3 regions of the Clostridium sp. AN503 genome follow, and region 3 is predicted to be linked to each of the others. Evidence: predicted binding sites of a transcription regulator. Region 3 holds the regulator's gene; each other region holds the start of a gene.

Region 1 (7,155 bases), 1.7 Mb from region 3:
TGGAGAACTTCTGGTCCTCCAGATCCTCCAGCACCCGGATCACATTCTCGATGCCGTCCGCCGCCAGGTAATTCTCTGTAAATAAACCTCCCGCTTCACCGCCGCTCCGTCCCCAGCTTATCCCTATCTTGCCGGAGGTGCTAAGCTCCTCCGCATCCTCCCCCACAGCCTTCATATGGGACAGAAGCTGCGGATAGACTTCTTTGATCGCCAGCACATGGTCGATCTCGCTTTTCTCCGTCCCCAGCGGCGCCTTCGCATAGGTCACCTTGGACGGGCACGGGGAAATAAAGCAGATCCCGATGTCCTCTCTGGCAAACCCGGTCTGCTTCATGGCCCGCTTTGCCGCCAGCATCGCTGCCACCTCCACCGGGGGATTCAATGGCAGCAGATGCGGGATCAGGTTGGGGAACCGGACCCGGATCAGCCGCACCACCGACGGGCAGGCTGTGCTGATGATCGGCAGATTGTCCTCATGCTGCGTCAGATATTCCCTTGTGGCGTCCGAGACCAGCTCTGCCGCCGCGCTGACCTCAAACACATCGTCAAAGCCCATCAAAAGAAGGGCATTCAGCACAATATTCACATCGTCTAAATTGTTGAACTGGCTGTACAGGGACGGCGCAGGCAGCGCCACCGTGTAGCGGTACTGCTTCATCACATCCAGCTTGTCATAAGTCGCGCGCTTTGCATGGTGCGGACAGACACGGATGCATTCGCCGCAGTCTATGCAGAATTTGCCGTTGATCTGGGCCTTGCCGCCCCGCACCCGGATCGCCTGGGTGGGACAGCGCTTGATACAGTTGATGCAGCCCTTGCACAGCTCCTCATCCAGCCGCACAGAATGGTAAAATTTGTCCAATCCGCCAACACCTCCTATCGGACAGAACGCCGTCTACTCCAGACGGACCTCCATGGTGATGACCGTCCCCACACCAAGCTCTGTCTCTATCTTCATATCGTCTGTATATTTTTTCATGTTGGGAAGCCCCATGCCGGCCCCAAACCCCAGGCTCCGCACCTCATCCGGCGCAGTAGAGTACCCGGCCTTCATAGCCATCTCCACATCCGGGATCCCCGGTCCCACGTCATCTAAGACCATCTTGATCCTTTGAGGCGTGATCTCCACGGTGATCTCCCCGCCCTTTGCGTGGATCACCATATTGATCTCCCCCTCATACATGGCGATCGCCACCTTGCGGACCGCTTCGGGGCTGACGCCCATCTGCTTCAGCTTCCCCTTCACGTCGCTGCTGGCCTCGCCCGCGCGGGTAAAGTCATCCGGGGAAATGTGGTATTTTAAAACGATCGCGTCTTCCATTATACTGCACCTCCGCCGAGCCCCGCCTTATATAACATCCCACAGGCAGAAAACATCCGGTGACCGGTCTCCATCACGATCAAGTCCCGCTCCTTCGCCATCTCAATGAGCGTCTCATCCGGCTTTTTCCCCCGCACGAAGATCAGGCAGACGATATCCAGCATTTCCGCCGTGCGGATCACCTGCGGATTGCACAGGCCGGTCAGCAGCACGGAGTGGTCTTTGGAAAATGCCAGCACATCGCTCATCATGTCTGACCCGCATGCGCTCCGGACCTCCCGGTCCAGGAACTCCTCTCCTGCCAGCACCCTGGCTCCCAGTATATTCTGAACGTCTCTTGCAGTCATATGGTTTCTCCTCCTGTCATAAGATAATCCGAACAAATCACTACTATAAGAATAGCATTGAAGATGTGAATTATCAACATTATTCGGAAATTGTTTTTCATTTAACATGCAATTTATGTAGATTTTTTGTCAGTTACATGATAAAATATTATGTACATTTGACAAACTGCAAATTAGGAGGAGGGTTTAACATGGCTTGCAAAAAAGAAGGTGTACCTTTCAGCGGGACCCCTGAGCAGGAAGCTGCTTTAAAGAAGGTCATTGCAGAGCTGAAGGACACGAAAGGCGCTTTGATGCCGATCATGCAGCAGGCGCAGGAGATTTATGGTTATCTCCCGATTGAAGTCCAGACCATGATTTCCGATGAGACGGGCATCCCGTTGGAAAAGATTTATGGTGTTTCTACATTTTATGCCCAGTTCGCGCTTCAGCCAAAGGGCAAATATCAGATCTCTGTATGTCTGGGCACCGCATGTTATGTAAAAGGTTCCGGCGCTATCTTTAGCAAACTGGAAGAATTACTCGGTATTACCAACGGGGAATGCACCGCAGATGGGAAGTTTTCTCTGGATTCCTGCCGATGTGTAGGGGCCTGCGGCCTGGCGCCCGTTATGATGATCAACGACGAGGTCTACGGACGTCTTACCCCTGACGATATCCCCGGCATCCTTGCCAAATACCAGTAACGCCTATGATGCCTGAGATTTCCTTAAATATCCTGGATGTAGCAGAGAATTCCACCCGCGCCGGGGCGTCTCTTATAGAGATCACCGTAGATGCGGACATGGCTGCAGACCGGCTTACCGTGATCATCAGGGATGACGGCTGCGGGATGACGGCAGAGCAGGTATCTCACGTGACAGACCCGTTTTTCACCAGCCGCACGACCCGCAAGGTAGGGCTTGGGGTTCCATTTTTCAAATATGCGGCGGAGAGCACCGGCGGGAGCTTCACCATTGAGTCCCAGCCGGGTAAAGGCACTACGGTGACAGCCGTCTTCGTACTGTCGCACATTGACAGGATGCCGCTCGGGGATATTACCAGCACTATACATACACTGGTGGTCTATCACCCGGAATCTGATTTTCTCTACCGTTACAGCTATTGCGGAGCTTCCTTTACCCTGGATACCCGGGAGTTCAGAGAGATTCTGGGAGGGGTTCCGTTTGACGAGCCGGAGATATCAGAATACATCAGGGAATATTTGATTGAGAACAAGATGGAAACTGACGGCGGCGCCGTCTATTGACGCACACTGTCGGAATAAGCAACTGTGGGCGGTACATTTTCCTGTTTCAGAGGATCAGCGTACCGTTTCACAAATACGTATCATTAATGGAGGAATCTAATCACATGAAGAGTCTTGAAGAGTTGAGAGCGATCCGCGAGAAGATGCAGAGCCAGGTGAGCATGCGTGCGGAAGACCATGCCCACACCCGTGTCGTGGTCGGCATGGCTACCTGCGGCATCGCAAGCGGAGCACGGCCGGTCCTGACCACCCTGTCCAACCTGGTACAGGAAAAGGGTCTGACCAATAAAGTATCCGTAACCCAGACTGGCTGTATCGGTTTATGCCAGTATGAGCCGATCGTGGAGATCATGGAACCCGGAAAACCAAAAGTAACCTACATCAAGATGAACCCGGACAAGGCGGCGGAGGTTGTGGAGCGCCACCTGATCGGAGGGCATGTTGTAGAGGCTTACACCTTAGCTTCAGCAGACATCAAATAAGGAGGAACGCAAATGTATCGTTCACATGTATTGGTTTGCGGCGGAACAGGATGTACGTCCTCCGGGAGCCAGCAGATTATGGAAACCCTGAAAGAGGAGATTAAGAAAGCAGGACTGGAACAGGAGGTTTCTGTTGTCCAGACTGGCTGCCACGGTCTCTGTGCACTGGGACCGATTATGATCGTCTATCCGGATGCCAGCTTCTACTCCATGGTCAAAGTAGAAGACATCCCTGAGATCGTACATGAGCATCTGTTAAAAGGCCGTGTTGTTACCAGGCTGTTATACCAGGAGACTGTGACCCAGTCCGGCGTCAAGGCTTTGGTAGACACCGACTTCTATAAGAAACAGCACCGCATCGCACTGCGCAACTGCGGTATCATCAACCCGGAAGTGATCGAGGAGTATATCGGTACCGGCGGCTACCAGGCCCTGGGCAAGGTACTCACCGAGATGACCCCCGATGACGTGATCAAGTGCCTGATGGATTCCGGCCTGCGCGGCAGAGGCGGCGGCGGCTTCCCCACCGGCCTCAAATGGAAGCTGGCCAAGGGCAATGACGCCGACCAGAAATATGTCTGCTGTAACGCCGATGAGGGCGACCCGGGCGCATTCATGGACCGTTCCATCTTAGAGGGCGACCCGCACGCAGTCCTGGAGGCCATGGCGATCGCAGGTTACGCCATCGGCGCCAACCAGGGTTACATATATGTGCGTGCCGAGTATCCGATCGCTGTAGAGCGTCTGAAGATCGCCATCAACCAGGCAAGGGAGATGGAGCTTCTCGGCAAGGATATCTTCGGTACAGGTTTTGATTTTGACATAGACTTAAGACTGGGCGCAGGCGCGTTCGTCTGCGGCGAGGAGACTGCGCTTATGACCTCCATCGAGGGCAACCGCGGTGAGCCAAGGCCGAGACCTCCGTTCCCGGCACAGAAGGGCCTGTTTGGCAAGCCCACCATTTTGAACAACGTAGAGACCTACGCCAACATCCCGCAGATCATCATCAACGGGCCGGAGTGGTTCTCCTCCATGGGTACGGAGAAGTCCAAGGGCACCAAGGTGTTCGCACTGGGCGGCAAGATCCACAACACCGGACTGGTGGAGATTCCCATGGGTACCACCCTCCGCGAGGTCATCGAGGAGATCGGCGGCGGCATCCCGAACGGCAAGAAGTTCAAGGCGGCACAGACCGGCGGTCCTTCCGGCGGATGTATCCCGGCAGAGCATTTTGACATTCCGATCGACTACGACAACCTGATCTCCATCGGTTCCATGATGGGTTCCGGCGGCCTGATCGTTATGGACGAAGACGACTGTATGGTGGATATCGCCAAGTTCTTCCTGGAGTTTACCGTTGAGGAGTCCTGCGGCAAATGTACTGCATGCCGCGTAGGCACCAAGCGCATGGTGGAGATGCTGACCAAGATCACCAAAGGCAACGCTACCATGGAAGATTTAGATAAGCTGGAAGAGCTGTGCTACTATGTGAAAGAGAATTCCGCCTGTGCGCTGGGCCAGACCGCACCGAACCCGGTACTGTCCACCCTCCACTACTTCCGGGATGAATACGAAGCCCATATCAAAGAGAAACGGTGCCCGTCAGGCGTTTGTAAGGCACTGCTCTCCTACCACATTGACCCGGATAAATGTAAAGGCTGTACCTTGTGCGCAAGGAACTGCCCGACGGGCGCCATCATCGGCTCCGTCAAGAATCCACATGTCATCGACCTGGATAAATGTATCAAGTGCGGTGCCTGCATGGAGAAATGTAAATTCGGTGCAATCTACAAACAGTAATGGAGGAGAATTGATATGGAGAATATTACAATTAAAATTAACGGCATAGAAGTAAGCGCTCCAAAAGGTTCCACCATACTGGAAGCCGCACGGCTGGCACAGATTGAGATCCCGACCCTCTGTTTCTTAAAAGAGATCAATGAGATTGCTGCCTGCCGCATGTGCGTGGTGGAAGTCAAGGGCGCCAGAAGCCTGGTCGCTTCCTGTGTCTATCCGATTAACGAGAACATGGAAGTATGGACCAATACCCCCAAGGTACTGGATTCCCGCAGAAAGACCCTGCAGCTTCTCTTATCCAATCACGACCGCAAGTGCTTATCCTGTGTCCGCAGCGGCAACTGTGAGCTTCAGCAGATGGCCAAAGAGCTTGGCGTGGAGGATGAAGCATACTATGACGGCGAGCGCACCCCATCCTGTGTGGATGACAGCGCTGTCCATATGATCCGTGACAACAGCAAATGTATCCTGTGCCGCCGCTGCGTTGCAGTCTGCGAGAAAATACAGGGTATCGGCGTGATTGGCGCCAATGAACGTGGATTTGAAACTTCCATTGGTTCCGCATTTAACATGGGCTTAGGTGAGACCAGCTGCGTATCCTGCGGACAGTGTATCGCAGTTTGCCCGACTGGCGCTCTCCAGGAGAAGTCCCAGGTTGATGAAGTCCTTGCCGCGATCGCAGACCCGAAGAAGCATGTGATCGTGCAGACCGCTCCGGCTGTCCGCGCAGGTCTCGGCGAGGAGTTTGGCTATCCGATCGGCACCAATGTGGAAGGCAAGATGGCCGCCGCGCTGCGCCGGATCGGATTTGACAAGGTATTTGACACAAACTTCAGCGCGGATTTAACCATCATGGAGGAGGCTCACGAGTTCTTGGACCGCGTCCAGAACGGCGGTGTACTGCCGATGATCACCTCCTGTTCCCCGGGATGGATCAAATACTGTGAGCATTATTTCCCGGATATGACCGAGAACCTGTCCAGCTGTAAGTCTCCGCAGCAGATGTTTGGCGCAATCGCCAAATCCTACTATGCAGAGAAGGAAGGCTTAAACCCGGAGGATATCGTTTCTGTATCCATCATGCCCTGTACCGCCAAGAAGTTTGAGGTGCAGCGCCCGGATCAGGCAGCAAACGGGGTTCCGGATGTGGACTACTCCCTGACCACCAGAGAGCTGGCCCGTATGATCCGCAAGGTTGGCCTCAAGTTCCAGAACCTCCCGGATGAGGGCTTCGACGCTCCTCTGGGCCTGGGTACCGGCGCAGCCGTGATCTTCGGCGCTACCGGCGGTGTTATGGAAGCTGCCCTGCGTACCGCAGTAGAGACCCTGACCGGTGAAGAACTGGCAAACTTAGACTTTACCGACGTCCGCGGTATCGCAGGCATCAAGGAAGCCACCTACCCGGTAGCCGGTCTGGATGTAAAGGTTGCTGTGGCCTCAGGCCTGGGCAACGCCAGAAAACTGCTTGAGAAAGTAAAAGCCGGCGAAGCCGACTACCACTTCATCGAGATCATGGGCTGTCCTGGCGGATGTGTCAACGGCGGCGGCCAGCCGCAGCAGCCGGGCTACGTGCGCAACACCGTAGATATCCGGGCTATGCGTGCAAAGGTGCTGTATGATGCAGATAAAGATAACCCGATCCGCAAGTCCCACGAGAACCCGGCGATCAAGGAGCTGTACGCTACCTATCTGGGCGAACCTGGAAGCGAGAAGGCGCATCACCTGCTGCATACAACTTATGTGAAGAGGAAGATCAACAATAACTAAAACAGGAAAATACCCTCTGCGGGATGGAGTATTCCATCTCCGCAGAGGGTACTTCTTTTTAACTTGTATAATTATTTTTTACTCCACTAAACCGGAGGTACATATACGGACATTGATTCTGCCGTTTCCCGGAAACATCTATATCTGCTGGGAAAATCATAATAAAAACATGTACAATTCCATGCTATGATA
Region 2 (7,155 bases), 1.7 Mb from region 3:
GCAGTTGATCGACAGCGGGGAGTTTCAGATCGTAAATGTGGGGGAGAACACGGAGCGGGAGATCACTACCCCGTTCTGCTGCGATCTTTTGAGCATCGCCATGGGGCATGCGCCGGAGGGCTGCGCCTGGGTGACGGTGATGGGGAATATGAATACGCTGGCAGTGGCAACCCTGGCGGACGCGGCATGTATCATCATGGCGGAGGGCGTGGCCTTAGACGAGGTGGCTTTAAAGAAAGCAAAGGATCAGGAGATCACGGTCCTTGGCACGGAGAAGCCGATCTTTGACGCGGCGCTGTGGGTTTACAGGCAGGGCCATGGTTGACTTAAGCTATGACCTGCATATCCATTCCTGCCTTTCCCCGTGCGGGGATGATGATATGACACCGGGCAATATCGTGGGCATGGCAGCCATCAAGGGGCTGGATGTGATCGCGGTGACAGACCACAACTCCTGCAAAAACTGCCCGGCGGTGTTAAAGCTTGCGCAGGAGTATGGCGTGATGGCGATCCCCGGCATGGAGATCAATACTTCGGAGGAGGTTCACGCCGTATGCCTGTTCCCGGAGCTTTCCCAGGCTATGGATTTTGACGCATATGTGTATGAACGGCTGATGAGATTTCCCAACAACGAGGCTATTTTCGGGAAACAGCAGATCTGTGATGAGAATGACGAGTGGGTGGGGACGGAGCCGTACCTTTTGATCAACAGCGCGGACATTTCCTTTGACGGCCTGTGGGAACTCACGGAGTCCTTTGGCGGGGTTATGTTCCCCGCTCATATTGAAAAAACGGCGAACAGCCTGATTGCGAATCTGGGATTTGTGCCGCCGGACAGCCGTTTTAAAACGGCGGAGGTAAAGGATCTAAAAAAGCTCCATCAGGTGAGGAAGGAAAACCCTTATCTGGAAGGGTGCCGGATCGTCAGCAATTCGGACGCCCATTATCTGGAGCACATCCATGAACCGGAGCTCACGCTCCCTGTGCGGGAGCGGTCTGTGCAGGCAGTGATCGATTATCTGAAAGGAATTTAAAGGAACATGGGTGCAAGGAATCTGGAAGAAGAACTGATCGCGGAGGGTATCCGCCAGCTTAAGGAAAACGGTATGGACGGGTTTTCAGCAAGGGCGGTGGCGGATGCCTGCCATGTCTCCTGCGCGGCTCCTTTTAAATATTTTAAGGGGCGGCAGGAGTTTTTTCTGACCATTTCCCGGCGTCTGGATGAGGAATTGTCAAAGTCCATGGAGGCGGTCAGGGACCGTTTCCCGGGCAGGTATAAAGAGGCTCATCTGGCGATGAATGAAGCGTACATCGGCTGCCTTTGCAAGTATCCGTTTCTGATCGACCCGTCGTTCTGGCATACGATCGATGAGACACAGCTCGGGATCCGCAAATGGAAAAGCTTTCGCATGATGGCGGACCAGTTCCGTTTTTATTGCCGGGAGCATAATCTTTCAAAGGAACTGGAGCGGGCTTATTACTTTAATTTTCAGACGTTGGCGTATGGGAGCGCCTTCGTCATCAACAGCGGCCTGATGCTGGAGGGCGAGCGGCCGGAGGACCGGATCCGGGAGCTTCAGCAGCGGATCTATGAGAATCTGGAAAAGACGGCGGGGCGATAACAGGTAACCTGTTTGAGTTTCCGCATTTTGCAGCGGCGGCGGCCGGGGGACAGAGCAGAAGCGGTTTTGCTCTGTCCCCCGGCCGCCGCCGCTGCAAAATGCGGAAACTCAAGGCAACTTGTACTTGATTTATAACGTTGGATATGATAAAATTTTAACACAAAGTTAACAGTGTTAACCTAACACGAAAGGGAGGATTTTATCTATGAGAAAGAACCGACGTTTTGCAGCCCTTGCAATGGCTGCAGTCATGGCTGCTTCTCTGGCCGGTTGCCAGGGAAAGCCTGCGGACACGACCACAGCGGCAGAGACCACTACCACGGCGGCGCCGTCAGATGCAGAAGCAGGAGCCTACACACCGGGGACCTACAGCGCGGTTGTGACAGGCATGAAGGAGATGACCGTGAACGTGACCTTCAGCAGTGACGCCATCACGGAGATCACGCTGGATCATGAGGAGACCCCGGGCATCGGCGAGCCGGTCTGCGAGTCCATGCCGGCGCAGATCATCGAGCTTCAGGGGCTTGGAATTGATGCGGTTTCCGGCGCGACGCTGACCAGCAACGCGATCCTGGAAGGCGTTGCTGACTGTGTGAAGCAGGCGGGTGGCGACCCGGAGGCTTTAAAGGCAGTGAAGCTTGAAAAGATTGCGGAGGCCGACGAGGAACTGACCGCAGATGTGGTCGTGATCGGAGCGGGCGGAGCCGGTATGGCGGCGGCTGTTACGGCAAACCAGGATGGAAAGTCTGTGATCGTGATTGAGAAGACTTCCAATATGGGCGGCAATACCGCTTTGGCAGGGGGCGCTTTAAATGCTGTGGATGACGGCAGCGAGACTGCTCTGGCGAGAAATGACAGTGTGGATTTCCATTATGAGCAGACCTACGAGGGCGGAGACAAGCAGGGCGATCCGGATCTGGTTCGCACCCTGGTTGAGAATGCCTGGGACGGTGTAGAATGGCTGAAATCCCTGGGGATGGAATTCCAGGACGGCGTATTCACCGTGACCGGCGGTATGTGGGAGCGCGCGCATAAGCCGGTGGAGCCGGAGGGTTCCGGTTTCTTCAAAACTTACAAAGGCTATATGGAAAAGAATGACGGCATCACCGTGAAGTACAACACCAAAGCAGAGCATCTGATCATGGAGGACGGCGTTGTGACCGGTGTAGTGTGCACCGGTGAGACCGGGAACACCGTCACTGTAAAAGCAAACAACGGTGTTGTTCTGGCAACCGGCGGCTTTGGCCAGAACGTGGAGATGCGTGAGAAGTACAACGAGGAGACCAAGTTATGGCCGACTCTGGATGAGACCATCCCTTCCACCAACACCACCGCGATCACCGGCGACGGTATCGTGATGGCCGAGGAAATAGGCGCAGATCTGGTGCAGATGGGCAACATCCAGCTGCTCCCCCTGGGCGATCCGAAGACCGGAAGCCTGTCCGGCAACATTGAGCATGCGGTAGAGAGCCGTATCTTTGTAAACAAGGAAGGCAAGCGTTTTGTAAATGAGGGCGGGCGCCGCGACGAGATGACCTTAGGCCTGTTCGATCAGCCGGACAGCACCATGTACATCATTATGGACAGCGACGGATACCCCACCGGCGATGAGGTAAATAACTTCAACGAGACCATCAATGACCTGGTAGCCGCAGGGCGGGCTTACAAGGCGGATACCTTAGAAGAGCTGGCGGAGAAGATCGGCGTACCGGCGGAGAACCTGGTTGCCAGCGTGGAAGAGTACAACCGCCACTGCCTGGGCGGCGATCTGGAGGGACAGCCAGATGAATTTGGCCGCACCCTGTTTACAGACACCGACAAGGTAAACAACGGCATCAACGACGGTCCATTCTATGCAGCGGAGCGCGTGCCGACCGTGCATCATACCATGGGCGGCGTAAAGATCAACACCAACACGGAAGTGATCGATAAGGACGGCAATGTGATCCCGGGCCTGTACGCAGCCGGCGAGGTGACCGGAGGTATCCACGGAAGCAACCGTCTGGGCGGCAACGCACTGACTGATACGGTGGTATTCGGCCGGATCGCAGGCAAGAATGCTGCGGCATATACAAAATAAGTCTGAGCAAAAGTAAAAAGCGTTTGGCGATATCTGTCGCCAGACGCTTTTTACTTTTGGAAAAATTCTTTCGGGCTGCATCCAAATTCTTTCTTGAAGAGTTTGTAAAAGTTGGAATAATCCTGAAACCCGCATCGCGCGGTGGCTATGGCGAGAGGACATCCTTCTTTTACCATTTCGGTCAGGACCGTCAGCCGCACTTTTTGTACAAACTGATAAGCCGACATGCCGGAGATCTCCTTAAACTGGTGCATGAAATAGTACTTGTTGAAAAACAGATGAGCCGCCAGATCTTCTACGGTTATCTTTTCGTTCAGATGATTTCTCACATAGCTCTCTACGAGAGGAATGATCTGGATGTTCTTGTTTTGTTTGCCAAAGGAATAGATAGAGGGGGTATCCATGTATTTGTTAAACAGGACAAAAAGGGCGGCCAGGGTGCTTCGGCCAAGGATTTTGGAACCATAGGTATCCGGCGAATGGTACAGCTCAAACAGTGTGTCCAAATGCGCCGTGATCTGGGAATGCAGGGCGGGAGGATAGTGATAGACTTTAAATTCATTTGCGGTAAATATCGCCGCCAGATTCACATTGCCGCAGGAGAGTTCCTGCAGCACCTCGGGAGAAACATGCAAAGCCATTCTCTCATAGGGCACGGAAAAATCCAGGACCTCCGGGAAATGCTCCTGCAGTTTGTTGATGAAAAGAAAATCTCCCGGCGCGAGAAAAAAGGAGTTTCCGGCTGTGGAATACTTCACATGGCCGGAAATCAGGATATACAATTCATAGAATTTGTGGCAGTGTTTGTAAATCCTGTCTTTGCTGGTGTCGTAGTAAGAATAGATGCGGTAATCCTCATTGATCACAAACTGATGATCTGTAAAGGGGATTTTTTGCATGTTGTACATCACTCCATTAAAATTTGTTCATTAATTATACTTTTATTCTAATAAAATCTGGCGGGAAAGCAATGGTAAATACTGTTATATTAATAACGAAAACCATAATATTCGCAGGATATACCACCTTGAGAGCATCTATTACCATCGTTATATAAATCACATAGTGTTATAATGTCCGCATAAGAAACTCAACAACAAAATACAAAAGGAGAAGGTGTATTATGAAAAAAAGAGTTTTACTTATGGCAGCAGTCCTGACAGCGGCGGTCATCGGGGGATGCAGCTCTTCCGGAAGCAGTCAGCCGGCAGCAACAGAAGCGGCAGCCGCTGAAGCCGCAGGGACGAAAGCGGCGCAGAGTGAGGCGCTACAGACAGAAGCGGCCAAGCCTGCTGACGATGGCAGGGTGTATGAACTGCGTACAACGACGAATCAGGCACAGACCGGAACCATCGGTAAGGCCCTGGAGTTCTTCTGCAAGACCGTAGAGGAGAAATCAGGCGGAAGGATCAAGACTACCGCCAATTTCGGAAGCGAGCTGGGAAGCCAGTCCGAACAGGTGGAGATGTGCCAGGCAGGAGCGTTGGAGCTTGTGCTGGCGGCTCCGGGAACCGGTCCGGGCGTATGGGTACCGGAACTGCAGATGTATGAGTTCCCGTTTCTATTTGACAGCAATGACCAGTACCGGGAAATCACCAGGGCCATGGAGGATGAAGTCAATAACAGACTCGGTGAGTATGGTTTCTATACATACGGAACCATGTCCATGGGGTCAAGAGATATGCTGACCGTATCTCCGGTGACCAGCTTAGAGGATATGAAGGGCTTAAAGATGAGAGGCCCGAATGCAGTGTATATTTCCATGTTTGAGAGTCTGGGGGCATCGGGAACGACCATGGACTGGAATGAGGTTTACACTGCGCTTCAGACAAAGGTTATGGATGGAATGGAGGCATCACCTTCCATGATCAACTCCATGAAGTTCCAGGATAATGCAAAAAACCTTGCGATCACCAATCACTGCATGGCATGTATCCAGTTCTATTTCAATGCAGACTGGTTTAAGGGCCTTCCGGAGGATCTGCAGCAGATCGTCAAAGAGTCTGTGGACGAGACAGAGGCTTATCAGGACGCGTTGGATGACGAGGACAATGAAGCGGCTCTGGAAGTGATGAAGAGCGAAGGCGTTGTCATAACAGAACTCCAGGATATCGACAAATGGGTGGAAGCCTGCCAGCCGATGCTGGAGGAGTACAGGGCGAAAGGGGATAACTGGAATTCCTTTATTGACATGATCATTGAGCTAAAGTAGGGACGGACGTTACAAAGAATAAGGAAAAGCAGGGGAGTGGCAGACACTCCCTTGTGTTTATAAGGAGCGTATATGGTAGGAAAACTATATAAAATACTGGATAAAATCCGCTCGTGTGCGATCATTACCATGCTTGGAGGGATTGTGGCGCTGAGCCTGGTGCAGATCACGCTGCGGTACTTTACCTCGGCAAGCCTGCGGCCGTTTGCATGGGGGGATGAAGTCATCCGCCTGACAGCCATATGGGTTGCATTTTTGGCAGCCAGCGTTGGGGTAAAGCATAACTCCCACCTCAGTGTGGAGTTTTTCCTGAAAAAATTCCTGTCGGAGAAACAGATGATCTATGCGAAAAAAGCAGCGACAGTTATCGTTATCATTGCACTTTTGGCAGTCATGAGGGAAGGGGTCATCTATACTCTGAACAGCAGAAAGACCATGCTTCAGAATCTGCCGGATCTGTCGATCGCCTGGTTTTATGCGGCAATACCCGCCGGTTGTGCATTTCTGATCATGGAGTACTCGATTACGCTGTTTCAGAAACCGGTGAGAAAGGAGGAGCAGTAATATGCTGGAGGCGTTGCTCGTATTTGCAGTCCTGATGATTTTTATTTTTCTGGGGTTTCCAATCTTTATGTCAACCCTTATGACGGCGATCATCTTTGTCATTGCAATGGATATTCCGTTTTCCCTGGTGACGATCCGTCTGTTTGGAAGCATTAACTCCTTTGCCTTAATGGCGATCCCGTTTTTTGTCCTGGCCGGAAATATCATGGGGAAGGCGCAGATCACCGACAAGCTGGTCAACTTCGCCAATGCTGCCGTGGGGCAGTTTAAAGGAGGGCTGGGATACGTTAATATCATTACCTCCATGCTGTTTGGCGGGATCCAGGGGTCCGGCGCAGCGGATGCATCGGCTATCGGCGGAATGCTGATCCCGGCTATGGAAAAGCAGGGGTATGACAAAGATTATGCAGTTGCGGTGACGGCAGGCTCTTCCATGCTGAGCCCGATCATTCCACCCAGTATCGCCATGATCCTTTATTCCTTTTATACGGAAACTCCTGTGGCAAAGCTGTTTCTGGGCGGGGTGATCCCCGGCATTTTAATCGGCTTCTTACAATGTGGGGTAAACTATGTGGCGTACCGCCGCAGAGGATATGATATCGAGATCACCAGATTTTCGCTCAAGAATTTCCTGCGCACGTTTTGGGATTCACTGGCAGCCCTGATCACGCCTTTGA
Region 3 (7,155 bases):
GCTCCACAAAATGCAGATAGCGCGAGAGCTGGGCCTGTGCCTCTTTTTTGTCGGTCTCATCCGCCCTGGCAAAGTGGGTAAACAATCCCTCCGCCCGGATGCCGGGAAGTCCTGCGATCCCTGCTGCCAGGTCCGCTCCCTGCTCATCCGGGGTCATGCCGATGCGGCTCATACCGGTATCCAGGGCCAGATGGATATTGGCCGTTCTTCCAGCCCGCACCGCCAGATCTGACAGGGGCTTTGCCTGTTCCATGGTAAAGACCGCAGGGCGGATGTCATGCTCCAGCAGCTCCTCATATCGGCTTACGTGTGTCACACCCAGGATCAGGACCGGTTTTACAACTCCATGGCGGCGCAGGTTCAGCGCCTCGTCGATGGTCGCCACCGCATATCCCGCTACATATGGGTCAACAGCCTGCGCTACAGGCACGGCCCCATGCCCGTAACCATCCGTTTTCACCACGCCGATCATCCCCGTATCCGGTGAGATATTCTTTTTCATGGACTCCATATTATAAACGACTGCATCCAGGTCTATGGGTGCATAGACTCTTGTATAGGTCTTCATGTCATTCTCCCTTTTCATGTATCCTTCCTAACAGTGTAAGCAGTCCGCGATATTGTGTGCAAGCAGGCCGTTCTCACCGTATTCTGCTGCTGCGGCTTCTCCTGCAAGCCCGTGGAGATAAACGCCGAAGGCCGCTGCCTCCGCACACTCCATCCCTCTCGCCAACAGCCCGGCGACCGTGCCTGAAAGTACATCCCCGGAACCAGCCTTCGCCATGGCGCTGCAGCCGCTGGGATTTAAATACACATTGCCGTCCTTATCGGCGGTCACCGTGGCCGCATCCTTCATCACACAGACCACACCGTACCTGCCGCTGTACTCCCTTGCCGCCCGCACCGGGTCCGCCTTCAGCTCCTCCACCGGACAGGCGCACAGCCGCGCCATCTCTCCCATGTGAGGGGTGATAATGATATTTTCCGTAAAATACCGGGTCAGATAAGGATGGGCCGCAACTGTATTCAGTCCGTCCGCATCCAGCACGATCGGCACATAGGCGTGGGAAAGCACAGCCTCCACCAGGTATTCCACATAAGCTTCCTGGCCCAGGCCCGGCCCCAGGACAATGGCATCCGCCCAGTCGCACTGGCTTTCCAGGACCGTCCGGAAGCTCTCCCCATCTTCTGCATCGCTGTAAGGTGTGATCGCTTCCGGATCGCAGGTCTCTACGATCGCCTCGGGAAGCTGGGCCTGGAGGACTGCCCGGTTCTCCGGGACCGTCAGGATCTTCACCAGCCCTGCTCCCGCCCGGTAGGCGGCAAGCGCGCTTAAATAAGCGGCACCGCTCATGCCCACAGAACCTGCTATGACAAGCAGCTTTCCGAACGTTCCCTTATTGCCGTCTGCCTGGCGCGCCGGAATCCGGCTCCGGTCCGACGGCTCCAGTATCATCCCGTCCCAGCCTGCGCAGGTTAAGCTCACCTGGGAAAATCCGATATCGGCCACCTCTGCCGCCCCCGCATAGCTCCTGCCGGGATACAGCATCAGGCCTGTCTTTAAATATCCAAAAGTCACGGTAATATCTGCCGGCAGTGCAGCGCCCATAACGGCACCGGTATCTGCATGGATGCCGGATGGGATATCTACTGCCACCACCTTTGCTTCCCCCGACCTGCGTTTTTCAGCAAGCATCTTAAGAAGCTCTCGGTATTCACCCTCGATCTCCCTGCCCAATCCGATCCCGAACAAAGCGTCCACGATCACGTCACAGCTTCCCGGGACAAAATCACTGTACTCCACCATCGGAACATCCAGGTTTTCCGCAATCTGCTGCTGGACCCTGTGCTCGTGTGAGGCATGCTCTAAGCTGCCTGCTAAAAGAACCGTCACATCGTATCCTCTGCATTTAAGAATACGCGCTGCCGCAATACCGTCAGCGCCGTTGTTGCCGGTTCCGCAGACAGACAGAACGCGGGCAGAGGACGGGGAAAGGATACGCTCTGCTGCATCGGCCACCGCCAGCGCTGCGCGCTCCATCAGAACCAGGGACGGGATTTTGATCCGGTCTATGGTATCCTTGTCAATCTGCTTCATCTGGCTGCCGGTTACTGCGTATTTCATGATCTCGAAACCTCCTTTGAAGTGGAAGCGGGGATATTTTCCGCCCTATAAAAATATTCATAAAAATTTTCCTTTGTGAACAAACTCACACGGAGAATTTTTATGAATATTTTTGCATGCCCAATATATCAGGATCTTGTACTGTCTTTTTCCTGCCTGGCAGGTTTCATCTCTGTCTGCTCCTTCTCTTCATCGATCCGGTCCTGCATGCTGCACACGCGGTAAGACAGGCGCATCAGGCTCTCTGACAGGTGTACGTTCTCCACCACCACATCGTCCGGTACCGTTAAGTCCACATGGGCGAAATTCCAGATCGCTTTGATGCCTGCGTCAACCAGACGGTCGGCAATCTCGGGAGCTTTGGTCTTGGGGATCGTCAGCGCCGCCATCTGCACATCGTTGTCCCTTATAAACTGCTCCAGATCATCCACACCACGGATCTCTATGCCGCGCACCACCAGGCCGATCAGTCTGGGATTGATATCAAACATTCCCTTGATGATAAATCCCCGCTTCTCAAAATTGGCATAATTGGCGATAGCCTGGCCCAGGTTCCCGGCCCCGATGATGATCAGGTTGTGCTGCCGGTCGATCCCCAGTATCTTCCCGATCTCCGTATAAAGATATTTGACATTATAGCCATATCCCTGCTGGCCAAAGCCGCCGAAATTATTTAAATCCTGCCGGATCTGCGATGCCGTCACTCTCATCCTGACGCTCAGCTCGTTGGACGAGATCCGCTCCACCCCCGATTCCAGCAATTCCCCCAGATAACGGTAATATCTCGGAAGCCGTGTTATGACCGCCTTAGATATCTCTCTACCTTCCATGATATTCACCTCTCATTCAATCAACTTCCTTTTATTATACCTTTTCGTCAATTTTATGTCAAATATGTTTTCATACATTTCCGGCAGGTTTGTAAATTTATACAAGGAAAGGAGCTTAAGTTTCCGCTGCAAAATGCAAAAACTCAAGGGAAAAGAAATGTTGAAAAAAAGTGCAGGCTATATTATACTAGCTTGAGATATAATAGTTGTACTTAAACATACTGCAGGAAACGGAGTGATATCCTATGATATTATCGTGCAATCACATAAACAAGGCATTCGGCACAGACCAGATCCTGTCCGATGTGTCCTTCCATATAGAAGACCAGGAAAAGGCCGCCATCGTCGGTATCAACGGCGCCGGCAAATCTACCCTGCTGAAGATCATCGTCGGCGAACTTGCTGCTGACCAGGGCGAAGTGGTCCTGTCCAAAGGAAAAACCCTGGGTTATCTGGCACAGCACCAGGATCTTGACAGCTCCCGCAGCATCTACGAGGAGCTTAAGGAAGTAAAACGCCCCATCATCGAGATGGAGCAGCAGATCCGCAGCCTGGAACTGAAGATGAAGGATGCGCAGGGAGAAGAGCTGGAACAGATGCTTTCCGCCTACAGCCGCTTAAACCACACCTTCGAGCTGGAAAACGGCTACGCCTGGCAGAGTGAGATCACCGGCGTTTTAAAGGGTCTGGGCTTTTGCGAGGACGAATTTGACAAAAAGGTCACTACTCTGTCGGGAGGCCAGAAGACCCGCGTATCCTTAGGCCGGCTCCTGCTCTCCCGCCCGGATGTGATCCTTCTCGACGAGCCGACCAACCATCTGGATATGGAATCCATCGCATGGCTTGAGACCTATCTCTTAAACTACAACGGGGCTGTCGTGATCGTCGCCCATGACCGGTATTTCTTAAACCGCGTGGTCACAAAGATCGTGGAGCTGGAACAGGGCCGCAGCGCCGTCTACCAGGGCAACTACACCGCCTACAGCGAGAAAAAAGCCATGGTCCGCGCCGCCCAGATGAAAGCCTATTTAAACCAGCAGCAGGAGATCAGGCATCAGGAGGAAGTGATCACCAAGCTCAAATCCTTCAACCGGGAAAAGTCCATTAAACGCGCGGAGAGCCGGGAAAAGATGCTTGCCAAGATCGAGGTCCTTGAAAAGCCCGTGGAAGTCAATGATGAGATGCATATCGCTTTGGAGCCCAATATCACCAGCGGCAACGACGTGCTGACCATCCGGGATTTAAGCAAGGCCTTTGGCAGCCAGAAGCTGTTTGACCACATCGATATGGATGTGAAACGAGGCGAGCGGGTTGCCATCATCGGCAACAATGGTACCGGGAAGACCACCATTTTAAAGCTGATCAACGGGATGCTGCCCGCCGATACCGGGACCATCACCCTCGGTTCCAAGGTCCATGTCGGTTACTACGACCAGGAGCACCATGTGCTCCACATGGAAAAGACTGTGTTTGAGGAGGTCCAGGACGCCTACCCTAACCTGACCAACACCCAGGTGCGCAATATCCTTGCCGCATTTTTATTTACGGGCGACGATGTGTTTAAGCGAATCTCCGATTTAAGCGGCGGGGAGCGGGGACGTGTTTCCCTCGCAAAGCTGATGCTCTCGGAGGCGAACTTCTTGATCCTGGACGAGCCGACCAACCATTTAGATATTACCTCCAAGGAGATCTTGGAGGATGCGCTGCAGAATTATACCGGCACAGTTCTGTACGTGTCCCATGACCGGTATTTCATCAATCAGACTGCCACCCGGATCCTGGAGCTGACTGGTCGGACGCTGCTTAATTATATCGGGAATTACGACTATTACTTAGAGAAAAAAGAACTGATGACAAGCCTCTACGTGACCCCGGCTGCTGATTCCGGCGACTCTGTTATGGCTTCCGGAGTTTCTTCCTCCAGCAATGGAGAAGCCGTATCTGAAGTCAAGCAGGACTGGAAAGCCCAGAAGGAGGAGCAGGCGCGCATCCGCAAACGCCAGAACGATCTAAAGAAAACAGAGGACGAGATCCACCGCCTTGAAACCCGCGATGCAGAGATTGACGGGCTTTTAACCCTGGAGGAGATCTACACGGATGTGGATAAGCTTTTAGAACTTAACAATGAAAAAGAGTCCATCCAGACAAAGCTGGAAGAACTCTATGAACAGTGGGAGGAGCTGGCGGAATAACTGCCGGCTCTTCTTTTCTATGACTCTTTTGATCTATTCTGCCGCTTCTGTACTTTCCTCCGGCCTTTTCACACCAGGCCCGTAGCCTTCTTCCGCCGCGATCCTGGCCGCCCGCTCCGCAGCCTCCTTCCGCTCCGCTTCCCGTTTTGCTTTCAGCCTGGCCCTGGTCTCCTCGTCGTCCTTCATGTGCAGGATCTCCTCAAGCACCTCGCAGGCTCTGGGAGCATTGCGCAGCATATCCTCCTTCGTCTCCCCATCCAGATACGCCGCAAACAGCTTTCCGAAGTAGAACTGGCTGTCATTGGAATAGTAATCCGGTATCTCCAGCAGGCTGTGCAGCGCATTGTAATCATTCCACAGTTCCTGCATCCGCACATCCCCCTCCTGATAGCAGCCCGCGGCATATCCCACGTACTCGCCGAACGCCTGCAGGATAGAATCTGCGTCCGTAAACTTCGCCTTTTTGTAATGGGTGTCCACGCTGTGATAAACGTAATAGACCCCCATATCTGTACTGGGCGCCGCAAAATATTTCTTTTTCTTGTAAAACATGAACTGCCAGCCGTCCTTTACAAACTGGGCAATCCAGGACCTGGGCACCTCGTAGAGATAATCCGTGATCAGGTCCTTATCCTCTGATGTGGGATTTTCCGAACCGATCACACGGATGTCATGCGATTCATCCGGCTGTCCATCCGCATCGTAGTATTTCAGTCCGATATACTGGTTCCACGTCATATGCCCGTTTGCATAAAAATGGTACGTCACCCCGTCGATGCCCCGGCTCCCGCCATCTGCCATCCAGCCGGACGGGTCAAACCAGTACCATTCGCCCTCATATTTGAGCCAGCCCGTATGCGGAGTCTGATCCTCGTCATAATAATACCAATGGTGGTCCCTGTCGCTGTAATGCCAGTTGGCTCCCCCGCTGCCCGGCGCCGACATGGCAAATGCCTGTCCTGCCCCCGGTATCACCGGCAATGCCGGCACTGCCATCACCGCTGCCAGGACAAGCGGAAATATCCTGTATTTTTTCACGGGCACTCAATCCTTCCTGCCTGCATATCTCTATATGTATGTCCCTGTCTTCTCTGTCCCTGCCTGTATCAACAGGCCTTTATATGGAAAAACAGCCCTCCGCCAAAGCGGAGAGCCCTCATAATCATGTTGTGAGCAAGACGGTAAGCCGGGTTATGTCGTTGGATGGTCATCTATCTAGGCCAGATGTCGCCACCTGGCTCAAGCAACCTACCCGAAAGCAGACGGGCCGCCTTATGCTTTCTGTTCGGTTTTGCTTCGGATGGGGTTTACATGTGCCCCGCCTGTTACCAGACGGGCGGTAGTCTCTTACACTGCCCTTCCACCCTTACCGGCCTGAGACCGGCGGTATATTTCTGTTGCACTGTCCCTGGAGTCGCCTCCGCCAGACGTTATCTGGCACCCTGCCCTGTGAAGCCCGGACTTTCCTCTCCCGCCGCCTTTCGGCCATGCGGCAGCGACCATCTGTCTTACTCAAGCTTTTTTATTTTACCATTGTTTTTGGGGGGTGTCAATGTTTACGTTTTTGGATAGGGAAGGGCTGGGCTGGAGGAATGCTTACGGAGGGCGCTCTCGCTCGGTGAAGCGCATAACGGTACGTAAGGCGCTTGAAATACAGCGCCTAAGTACCGATGGGCTTCAACGCCTCCGTAAGCATTCCTCCAGCCCAGCCCTTCCTCGCCAACGTGTTCTCTGCCGCTGCAAAAAAATGGTAGTGGCGGCGGTATTGGCGCTGGCTTGACGGTACTGACGTTGACATTATTTTAGACTTTGAAACAGCTTCCGCCGATGAACTCACGTAAAACGGAGTTTTTGGGGATGTCCTCGCTGCTGACGCCCAGGAAATAATCCATGAATTTCAGCAGGCGTTTGGCCTCTATATACTCGGCGCTGTCACGGGGGACGCCAAAGAGGATTGGTTCGGCGTACTGTTTAAGCACTGCCAGCTCATAGACCAGTGCAGAGTTGA

What was found. The regulator Rex, encoded in region 3, represses fermentation and respiration genes when NADH is low (regulators of the CRP and FNR family bind a similar motif). The targets are predictions, from matches to a motif close to ATTGTTAANNNNTTAACAAT.
Region 1: a site for Rex is predicted at 1,758-1,777, ahead of AB1I67_RS21375 (NAD(P)H-dependent oxidoreductase subunit E). Genes of this name have one in related genera too.
Region 2: a site for Rex is predicted at 1,765-1,784, ahead of AB1I67_RS21340 (flavocytochrome c). Genes of this name have one in related genera too.

The regions. Positions count from the first base shown of each region.
Region 1 covers NZ_JBFDTP010000002.1:3,021,973-3,029,127, forward strand. Annotated here, with positions in the region: gene AB1I67_RS21360 ([Fe-Fe] hydrogenase large subunit C-terminal domain-containing protein) at 1-862, opposite strand, end outside; gene AB1I67_RS21365 (ATP-binding protein) at 896-1,321, opposite strand; gene AB1I67_RS21370 (DRTGG domain-containing protein) at 1,321-1,668, opposite strand; gene AB1I67_RS21375 (NAD(P)H-dependent oxidoreductase subunit E) at 1,860-2,354, shown strand; gene AB1I67_RS21380 (ATP-binding protein) at 2,360-2,917, shown strand; gene AB1I67_RS21385 ((2Fe-2S) ferredoxin domain-containing protein) at 3,022-3,399, shown strand; gene nuoF (NADH-quinone oxidoreductase subunit NuoF) at 3,412-5,199, shown strand; gene AB1I67_RS21395 (NADH-dependent [FeFe] hydrogenase, group A6) at 5,215-6,963, shown strand.
Region 2 covers NZ_JBFDTP010000002.1:3,014,224-3,021,378, reverse strand. Annotated here, with positions in the region: gene AB1I67_RS21355 (hypothetical protein) at 1-325, shown strand, start outside; gene AB1I67_RS21350 (PHP domain-containing protein) at 285-1,034, shown strand; gene AB1I67_RS21345 (helix-turn-helix domain-containing protein) at 1,041-1,622, shown strand; gene AB1I67_RS21340 (flavocytochrome c) at 1,828-3,702, shown strand; gene AB1I67_RS21335 (AraC family transcriptional regulator) at 3,753-4,601, opposite strand; gene AB1I67_RS21330 (TRAP transporter substrate-binding protein) at 4,826-5,914, shown strand; gene AB1I67_RS21325 (TRAP transporter small permease) at 5,987-6,478, shown strand; gene AB1I67_RS21320 (TRAP transporter large permease) at 6,480-7,155, shown strand, end outside.
Region 3 covers NZ_JBFDTP010000002.1:1,337,771-1,344,925, reverse strand. Annotated here, with positions in the region: gene alr (alanine racemase) at 1-586, opposite strand, end outside; gene AB1I67_RS13465 (NAD(P)H-hydrate dehydratase) at 596-2,125, opposite strand; gene AB1I67_RS13460 (redox-sensing transcriptional repressor Rex) at 2,254-2,955, opposite strand; gene abc-f (ribosomal protection-like ABC-F family protein) at 3,201-5,147, shown strand; gene AB1I67_RS13450 (hypothetical protein) at 5,181-6,185, opposite strand; RNA gene rnpB (RNase P RNA component class A) at 6,314-6,662, opposite strand; gene AB1I67_RS13440 (nucleoside kinase) at 6,950-7,155, opposite strand, start outside.